DNA from 2 places in the Bradyrhizobium sp. URHA0013 genome. Region 1 is predicted to be linked to the other one. Evidence: riboswitches for the same ligand, from Rfam matches in the RefSeq annotation. Region 1 holds a riboswitch; the other holds the start of a gene.
What was found. Region 1 has a riboswitch for S-adenosylmethionine ahead of N551_RS0104205 (O-succinylhomoserine sulfhydrylase). Riboswitches for the same ligand answer to the same signal wherever they lie in the genome.

Region 2: linked by a shared signal. The riboswitch ahead of N551_RS0102485 (homoserine O-acetyltransferase) and the one ahead of N551_RS0104205 (O-succinylhomoserine sulfhydrylase) in region 1 are both predicted to bind S-adenosylmethionine.

Annotation. Positions count from the first base shown of each region.
Region 1 covers NZ_JADK01000003.1:836,439-840,852, forward strand. Annotated here, with positions in the region: gene N551_RS0104195 (PAS domain S-box protein) at 33-446, opposite strand; gene N551_RS0104200 (2'-deoxycytidine 5'-triphosphate deaminase) at 552-1,688, opposite strand; SAM riboswitch at 1,769-1,848, shown strand; gene N551_RS0104205 (O-succinylhomoserine sulfhydrylase) at 1,919-3,115, shown strand; gene N551_RS0104210 (SGNH/GDSL hydrolase family protein) at 3,239-4,231, opposite strand; gene N551_RS0104215 (lipolytic enzyme) at 4,244-4,414, opposite strand, start outside.
Region 2 covers NZ_JADK01000003.1:504,132-508,545, forward strand. Annotated here, with positions in the region: gene metW (methionine biosynthesis protein MetW) at 1-424, opposite strand, end outside; gene N551_RS0102485 (homoserine O-acetyltransferase) at 438-1,640, opposite strand; SAM riboswitch at 1,731-1,810, opposite strand; gene N551_RS0102490 (chorismate mutase) at 2,014-2,862, shown strand; gene hisC (histidinol-phosphate transaminase) at 2,897-3,991, shown strand; gene N551_RS0102500 (prephenate/arogenate dehydrogenase family protein) at 3,988-4,414, shown strand, end outside.

The DNA of each region.
Region 1 (4,414 bases):
GGCGCCCTGCACGCCGGCTCGCCAATTCCGCATCACGAATTTTGCGCAACTCTGGCGGCACGCTCGCGCTCGACGCGGTCGGTGACGTCGCGTGCCATCGCCACCGATCCCTGCACCACTCCAGCGGCGTCCCGCACCAGCGCGAAGGTCATCTCGATGTAGAGCTTGCGCCCGTCCTTGTGCAGCGCGCGGGTCAGTGTCGGCTTGCCCGCAAGCTTCATCGCGCCGCTGGCTAGTGCGGCCTCGAAACCCTTCCAGTGCGCGGCGCGCAGATGTTCGGGAATGATCAGGTCGAGATTCTGGCCCAGCGCTTCGTCCGCGGAGAAGCCGAACAGTGCGGACGATGCGCGATTCCAGCGCATGATGGTGCCGGAGCGATCCGAATAGATCAGCGCATCGGCGACGCCGTCGAGGATGTTTGCGTCGAGTTGGGATGGATTGGTCATGTCAGCACCTGGTGGCCCCGATGGAGCACAGCGTAAGCCGGGATCGTGCCACAAGTGAGACTTTCCCGGATGACGCTTGCGCTCCATCCGGGCGACGGGTGATCGCTACACCCGGAAATGCTTGCTCAGCTTCAGGCCCTGCGCCTGGTAGTTGGAGCCGATGCGCTGGCCGTACATCGCGTCGGGACGGGCCAGCATCTTCTCGTAGACGAGGCGGCCGACGATCTGGCCGTGCTCGAGGATGAACGGCACCTCGCGCGAGCGCACTTCGAGCACGGCGCGCGACCCCAGCCCGCCAGCGCCGGCATAACCGAAGCCGGGATCGAAGAATCCGGCGTAGTGCACGCGGAACTCGCCGACCAGCGGATCGAACGGCACCATCTCCGCGGCGTAATCGGGCGGCACCTGCACGGCCTCTTTCGACGCGAGGATATAGAACTCGCCGGGATCGAGGATCAGGCTGCCGTCGGGGCGGGCCGAGATCGGCTCCCAGAACTCCTCGACGGAATAGCCGGCGCGGCGATCGACGTCGATGACGCCGGTGTGGCGCTTGGCGCGGTAGCCGACGAAGCCGCCGCTCTTTTCGCCGGAAAGATCAACCGAGACGGCGACGCCGCCGGTGAGATCGGCGTCATCGATATCGACGAGACGCTCGGTCGCATGCAGCGCCTCGAGGTCGTCGATGTTGAGGATGGCATCGCCGGTGCGGAAGCGCACCTGGCTCAGGCGCGAGCCCTCGCTGACCAGCACCGGGAACGTCTTCGGACTGATCTCGGCATAGAGCGGACCGTGATAGCCGGCACCGATCATGTCGAAGCGGCGGGTGCCGTCGGCGATCACGCGGGTGAAGACGTCGAGCCGGCCGGTCGAGCTTTTCGGGTTGGCGGCCGCGACGATCTCCGGCGGCAGCGCAAGGCTTTCGAGCAGCGGCACGATGTAGACGCAGTTGGTCTCCAGCACGGCGCCGTCGGCGAGGCTGAACTCGTGCAGCTTCAACTCGTCGATGCGCTCGGCGACGGTGGCGCCGGGACCGGGCAGGAAGCTGGCGCGAACGCGATAGGCAATGTCGCCGAGGCGCAAATCGAGGCTCGCCGGCTGGATCTGGCTTTCGACGAAGTCGTAAGCGGGCAGGATGAGACCACCCTCCGCCATCGCCGCGATCATGCGGTCGGGCAGGATACCATTGGCGTCGGCGGCGACCGTGAACGTCAACCCGGGGTCCTCATCAGGGATCAAACACATCCCGACATGCGGGAAATATGAGCGTTTTACGGCTATCCGATGGACGTCTTGACGGAAAGGGCATTGCGGAATATGAGCATGACTTATCCCGTGGTGATTTGAGCCGGCCGGCTTGCAGCCACGTTAAATAAGTCGCTAAACAGGCCGGGGACCTCTGTGATCCCGGCCCGTGGAGATATTCCAGGCCGGTTTTTTTGTGACCATTTTCGATGGTCACTTCAGGAGGTCCTATGTCGAAGTCCCCGGCGTCCACCGCGTCCTACCGTCCCGAAACCCGCCTGGTCCATTCCGGCACCCTGCGCTCGCAATATGGCGAGACGTCGGAGTCGCTGTTCCTGACCCAGGGCTACGTCTACAACAGCGCCGAGGAGTGCGAGGCGCGGTTCAAGGGCGAGGACCCCGGCTTCATCTATTCACGCTACTCCAATCCGACCATCTCGATGTTCGAGCGGCGCATGATCGAGCTCGAAGGCGCCGAAGCGGCACGTTCCGCCGCGACCGGCATGGCCGCGGTGACGACCGCGATCCTGGCGCCGCTCAAGGCCGGCGATCACGTCGTGGCCTCGCGCGCGCTGTTCGGCTCGTGTCTCTACGTCGTGCAGGATTTGCTGCCGCGCTACGGCATCGAGACCACGCTGGTCGACGGCCTCGATCTCGACCAGTGGCAGCGCGCCATGAAGCCGAACACCAAGACGTTTTTCCTGGAGAGCCCGACCAACCCGACGCTGGATGTACTCGACATTCCCGGCATCGCAGAGATCGCGCACAGCGGCGGCGCGCGGCTCGTCGTCGACAACGTGTTCGCCACTCCGATCTGGCAGAGCCCGCTCGCGCTCGGCGCCGACGTCGTGGTCTATTCCGCGACCAAGCACATCGATGGCCAGGGCCGCTGTCTCGGCGGCATCATCCTGTCCTCGGAAGCGTTCATCGCCGAGCACATCCACAATTTCATGCGCCAGACCGGCCCGTCGATCTCGCCGTTCAACGCGTGGGTCCTGCTCAAGGGCCTGGAGACGCTCGCCGTGCGCGTGCGCGCGCAGACCGAGACGGCGGCGCGCATCGCGGACGTGCTGGCGAGCCATCCGAAGATTTCACGGCTGGTGTTCCCCGGCCGCGCCGATCATCCGCAGGCCGCATTGGTGAAGAAGCAGATGCGCGGCGGCTCGACGCTGGTCGGCCTCGAGGTCAAGGGCGGCAAGCAGGCGGCGTTCCGCGTGCTCAACGAGCTCAAGCTCGCCAAGATCTCGAACAATCTCGGCGACGCCAAGAGCCTCGTCACGCATCCGGCAACGACGACGCATCAGCGCCTCAAGCCGGAGGACCGCGCCGCGCTCGGCATCAGCGGGGGCTTCATCCGCTTCTCGGCGGGGCTTGAGCACGCGGACGATCTGATCGAGGATCTGACCGCGGCGCTGGAGAAGGCGTAGCCACGCATTCGACATCGTGGGGTGGTCAAAGCGAAGCGTGCCCACCATTCACGATGGCAGCGCCGATGGATGGTGGGCACGGCGCGCGAAGAGCGCGCCTTCGCCCACCCTACGCACCGATGCTTACATCGGCCGATAGGTCCGCACGTCCGCGGGCACGTTGACGCCGAGCTTGATCTGGCCGACAGAGCGGATGATGTCGTCGCCGAGGAGCTGGGCGAAGCAGGCGTAGCCCCAATCGTTCATGTGCAGGCCGTCGGCGATCACGAAGCTCTCGACCGGAATCGACTGCTTCTCGTGCCAGTCGCGCATCACCTCGAAGCGCGGGAAGATGCCGACATGACGAAGCTCGGCGACCTTGCCGAGCAACTTCACCATCTTGCCGGCGCTGTCCGCGCGCTGGTTGACGGCGGGCGAATATTGCGGATCGACCAGCACGACGTCAGTGCCGCCGGCAGCCTGGATGCGGCTGATGCCGTCCTCGACCAGTTTGGCGGTATCGCCGGGATCGAGATTGCGCAGCACGGCATTGGTGCCGACCTGCCAGATCACCAGATCCGGATGCACGTCGATCACCTCTTTCTGGAGGCGCTTCATCATCTCGGGTGCGTCCTCGCCGCCGACGCCGGCATTGACGACGGTGATGTCGGCAGTCGGATAGTGCCGGTGCAGCTGCGCGGCAAGGCGATTGGGATAGTTGAACTCCGGCGAGCTCGCGCCGAATCCCGCGGTCGACGACGAGCCGAATGCGACGATGACGACGGGCTGGCCGGCGACGAGCTTGCCCGCGACATGCGGCAGCGAGCCCATTGCCTTCGCGCCGCCCTTCGGCGACAGGCAGGGGACGCGGCTAAAGATGTCGCCGGCGGATTTCGCGACCTGCTTCACCTTGTCGATGGCGCGCGCCGTGATGCCGCGCTGGTCGGGGGACGTCGCTGCGACGGTGGTCTGGGACGGTGAAGCGGGAGCCGGATCAGCCGATTGCTGCGGGGCCGGTGTTGCCTGCGCGGCCTGCGTCTGCGCGCGCGACTGCGAGGCCGGACTCAGCAACAGAAGCACCGCTGCTGCGGGCACAGCCAGCCATGCCGTCAGGCAAAAAGGGCGGAGAGAACTCATTAACGCTAGACCTCAATTTTGCTGCTGGGCCGGCTCCAGATGGGCAGCGTCGATCACGAACTGTGCCAACGCCCGGCCAAGGCAATCATGGACCTGTTTCGCCAGCTCAGGCCCGCGCGACGGGCTGAACAGGTCGAACTGCCCCTGGTCATTCCACTGCCGCATGATCGCGAAACGATCGAA
Region 2 (4,414 bases), 330 kb from region 1:
TCAGGAGCTGGAGCCGCATCTTCCAGAAGCCGAAATTCGGGAACGACACGATGGCGCGGCGGCCGATGCGCAAGAGATTCTCGAGCACGACCTTGGGCTGCCGCGTCGCCTGCAAGGTTTGCGACAGGATCACGTAGTCAAAGGCGTCATCCGGATAATTCACGAGGTCGGTGTCGGCATCGCCCTGCACCACCGCAAGACCCTTGGCGACGCAGCGGTTGACGCCCTCGCGCGACAGCTCGATGCCGCGGCCGTCGATGCCGCGGGTTTCCAGCAGCTGGAGCAGGTCGCCTTCGCCACACCCGACGTCGAGCACCTTCGAGCCCGGCTTGACCATCTCGGCCACCAGCACATGGTCGGCGCGAAAATCACCGGGCTGCCCGGTCGCAAGGCCGCCCAGCGGCAGCGCTTCCTGTACAGACATGACTAGCCGTCCTTTAAGCTTTCTTGGCGGTGAGCCCGCGCGCCTTGCCTGCCGACTGCAGGAACGCACGGCCGATGTCGAAGAACTCGGGCACGTCGAGGAGGAACGCGTCGTGACCGCGATCGGTCTCGATCTCGGCGAACGACACCCGCGCGCTCGACGCATTCAACGCGTGCACCAGTGCGCGCGATTCCGAGGTCGGGAACAGCCAGTCGCTGGTGAAGGAGACCACGCAGAACCGGGTCTGGATTCCCGCGAACGCCTTCGCCAGCACGCCGCCATGGTCGCCGGCGATGTCGAAATAATCCATCGCGCGGGTCAGATAGAGATAGGAGTTGGCATCGAAGCGTTCGACAAAGGACGAGCCCTGGTAGCGCAGGTAGGACTCGACCTGGAAGTCGGCGTCGAACGAGAAGGTCGGCAGCTCGCGGTCCTGCATCCGCCGTCCGAATTTGCGATGCAGCGCGGCGTCGGAGAGATAGGTGATGTGCGCCGCCATCCGGGCAACAGCGAGCCCACGATGCGGATGGATACCTTGATCGGCATAGCCGCCATGGTGCCAGTCGGGATCGGCCATCACCGCCTGGCGGCCAAGCTCGTGGAACGCGATGTTCTGCGCCGAATGTCGTGTCGAGCAGGCGATCGCCAGCGCGGAGAACACCCGGCTCGGATACGCCGCCGTCCATTGCAGCACTTGCATGCCGCCCATCGAGCCGCCGACGACTGCGAACAGCGTGTCGATGCCGAGCCGGTCGATCAGCATCGCCTGCGCGCGCACCATGTCGGGGATGGTGATGACGGGGAAATCGAGGCCCCAAACCTTGCCGGTCGCCGGATTGATCGAAGCCGGACCGGTCGAGCCCATGCAGCCGCCGATCACGTTGGAGCAGATGATAAAATACTCGCTGGGATCGAGCGGTCGGCCCGAGCCGACCAAAGTCTCCCACCAGCCGGGCTTGCCGGTGACAGGGTGCACATTGGCGACGTGCTGGTCGCCGGTCAACGCATGGCAGATCAGGATCGCGTTGGAGCGATCGGCATTCAGCTCGCCATAGGTCTGGTAGGCGATCTGGAACGGGCTGAGATCGACACCGCAATCGAGCCGCAGCGGCTGTTCCAAGCCAAACTGCGCGACGTGCGAACTCGGATGATCCACCTCGTGCGACCGCTCGTCGGCGGTGATCGCGGGACTCGGAATTGACTGGACGCCAACCATCTGACCATCGACCTCGTTTGCGGTCGTCGTGGTGACCGCATTGACATCAGGCCATGAAAAACCCGGCCTGAACGATAGGTTCGGCCGGGATCGAAAGCGTCCCCGGCCTGTTTAGCGAGTTTTTTAACGTGGCTGCAAGCCGGCCGGCTCAAATGACCACGGAACGGGTAAAAACTACCGTCTTGGACGGTTTTCGTCAAGTCACGGCCCGGATCAGCCAAATTCGCTGTCGCGCCACGGGCGGAAAGGGCCCGATTTCCCTTTGCATTTCTCTTTGCTTTCGCAGCCCCGACTGCCTAATCAGGATATCCATCAGAGCGGTGACGGCTCGACTGATCCGCATTGGAACGCCTCTCAACAGCACCTGTCAGACATGTCCCAACGTCCCCCCGCGCCACCATCACTCCAGGAATTGCGCAAGGAGATCGACGCGATCGACGAGGGCATGCATCGCCTGCTGATGCAACGCGGCGACATCATCGACCGCCTGATCCAGGTGAAGCAGACCCAGGAGGTCGGCTCGGCGTTCCGCCCGGCACGTGAGGCCTCCATGATGCGCGACCTCGTGCAGCGTCATCGCGGCATCCTGCCGCTCGATACGGTCGAGAGCATCTGGCGCGTCATCATCGCGACCTTCACCTATGTCCAGGCCCCGTTCTCGGTGCACGCCGACATCTCGGCGAGCGAGCCGGCCATGCGCGATTCCGCGCGATTCCATTTCGGCTTCACGGTGCCTTACGTCGCGCATTTCAGCGCGCAGGCGGCGGTCGAGGCCGTCGCGAAGTCCAAGGGCGATCTGGCGCTGGTCTCGGCGACTTCGAGCCGCACGCCGTGGTGGCTGTCGCTGGAAGAAGCCGGCGCGCCAAAGATCATCGCGCGGCTGCCCTTTGTCGAGCGCGCCGACCATCCGGCGGCGTTGCCCGTGTTCGCGGTCTCGCGCGTCGCCGACAGCGCCCTGGTGACGGAGGTCGAGACCTTCAGCGTCCGCGTCTCTGGGTGGAATGCGGAGGTCGCGCGCGCCCTGTCGCCGCTCGCCGAGATCGTGGCGGTGCCCGACACCGCCTTCGACGGTGCCGCGCTGCTGGTCTCGGTCACCGCGACAAGCAACATCGACAAGATCAAGGCTGCCCTGATCGAAGCGGGGGCCTCGGTGCGCTCCACGGCCCTCGTCGGCAGCCACGCAACGCGCTATACGGTGCCCCCGACCGGGTCGAAATCGTAAGTCGCGAACCGCTTAAGCCAGTCCGGAGTTGAAGATGTCCCGCCCCGTGCCGAATCCCGGCATTCTCGATATTGCGCCCTACACGCCCGGCAAGACTCCAGTGGCAGAGCCCGGCCGCAAGGTGTTCAAGCTCTCGGCCAACGAGACGCCGTTCGGGCCCTCGCCGAAGGCGATCGAGGCGTTCAAGCAGGTGGCGGATCATCTGGAAGACTATCCGGAAGGAACCTCGCGCGTGCTGCGCGAAGCGATCGGGCGCACCTTCGGGCTCGATCCCAACCGCATCATCTGCGGCGCCGGCTCGGACGAGATCCTCAACCTGCTCGCCCACGCCTATCTCAGCCATGGCGACGAGGCGATCTCGACCACTCACGGCTTCCTGGTCTACCCGATCGCAACCATGGCGGTCGGCGCGAAGAACGTGGTTGCCGCCGAAAAGGACCTAACCGCGGATGTCGACACGATCCTGAAGGCCGTCACGCCGCGCACAAAACTGGTCTGGCTCGCCAACCCCAACAACCCGACCGGCACCTATCTGCCGTTCGACGAGGTCAAGCGCCTGCGCGCCGGCCTGCCCTCGCACGTGCTGCTGGTGGTGGATGCAGCCTATTGCGACTACGTCTCGCGCAACGATTACGAGATGGGGATCGAGCTGGTCGCGACCACCGAAAACACGGTGGTGACCCACACCTTCTCCAAGATCCATGGTCTCGCGGCGCTACGCATCGGCTGGATGTTCGGCCCCGAGCACATCATCGATGCGGTCAACCGCATCCGCGGTCCCTTCAACGTGTCGACGCCGGCCATGTACGCCGCCGTTGCCGCGATCGAGGACACCGCGCACCAGGCGATGTCGAAGCAATTCACCGAGACCTGGCGCAACTGGCTCGCTGAGGAGATCGGCAAGCTCGGGCTGAAGGTGACGCCGAGCGTCGCCAATTTCGTGCTGATCCACTTCCCCACCGAGGGCAAGACCTCGGACGCAGCCGACGCCTTCCTCACCAGGCGCGGGCTGGTGCTGCGCGGCTTGAAGAACTACGGCCTGCCGCATTCGCTGCGCATGACCATTGGCACCGAGGAGGCCAACCGCCTCGTCGTCGAGGGCCTGCGCGACTTCATGGCCGGACGATGAGCGCGACCCCGCACTTCCAGCGCGTCGCGCTGATCGGCTTCGGCCTGATCGGCGGCTCAATCGCGCGCGCCGCGAAGCTCCAGGGCCTGGCTTCCGAGATCGTCACCACCGCGCGCTCGGAGAAGACGCGCGCACGCGTGATGGAGCTCGGCATCGTCGATCAGGTCGTGGCGACCAATGCAGAAGCCGTGAAGGACGCCGATCTCGTTATCCTCTGCATTCCCGTCGGCGCCTGCGGCCCGGTGGCGCAGGAGATCGCCCCGCATCTCAAGCCCGGCGCGATCATCTCCGACGTCGGCTCGGTCAAGGGCGCTATCGTCAGGGATATGGCGCCGCATCTGCCGAAAGGTATCCATTTCGTGCCGGCGCATCCCGTCGCAGGCACCGAGCATTCGGGCCCCGATTCCGGCTTCGCCGAACTCT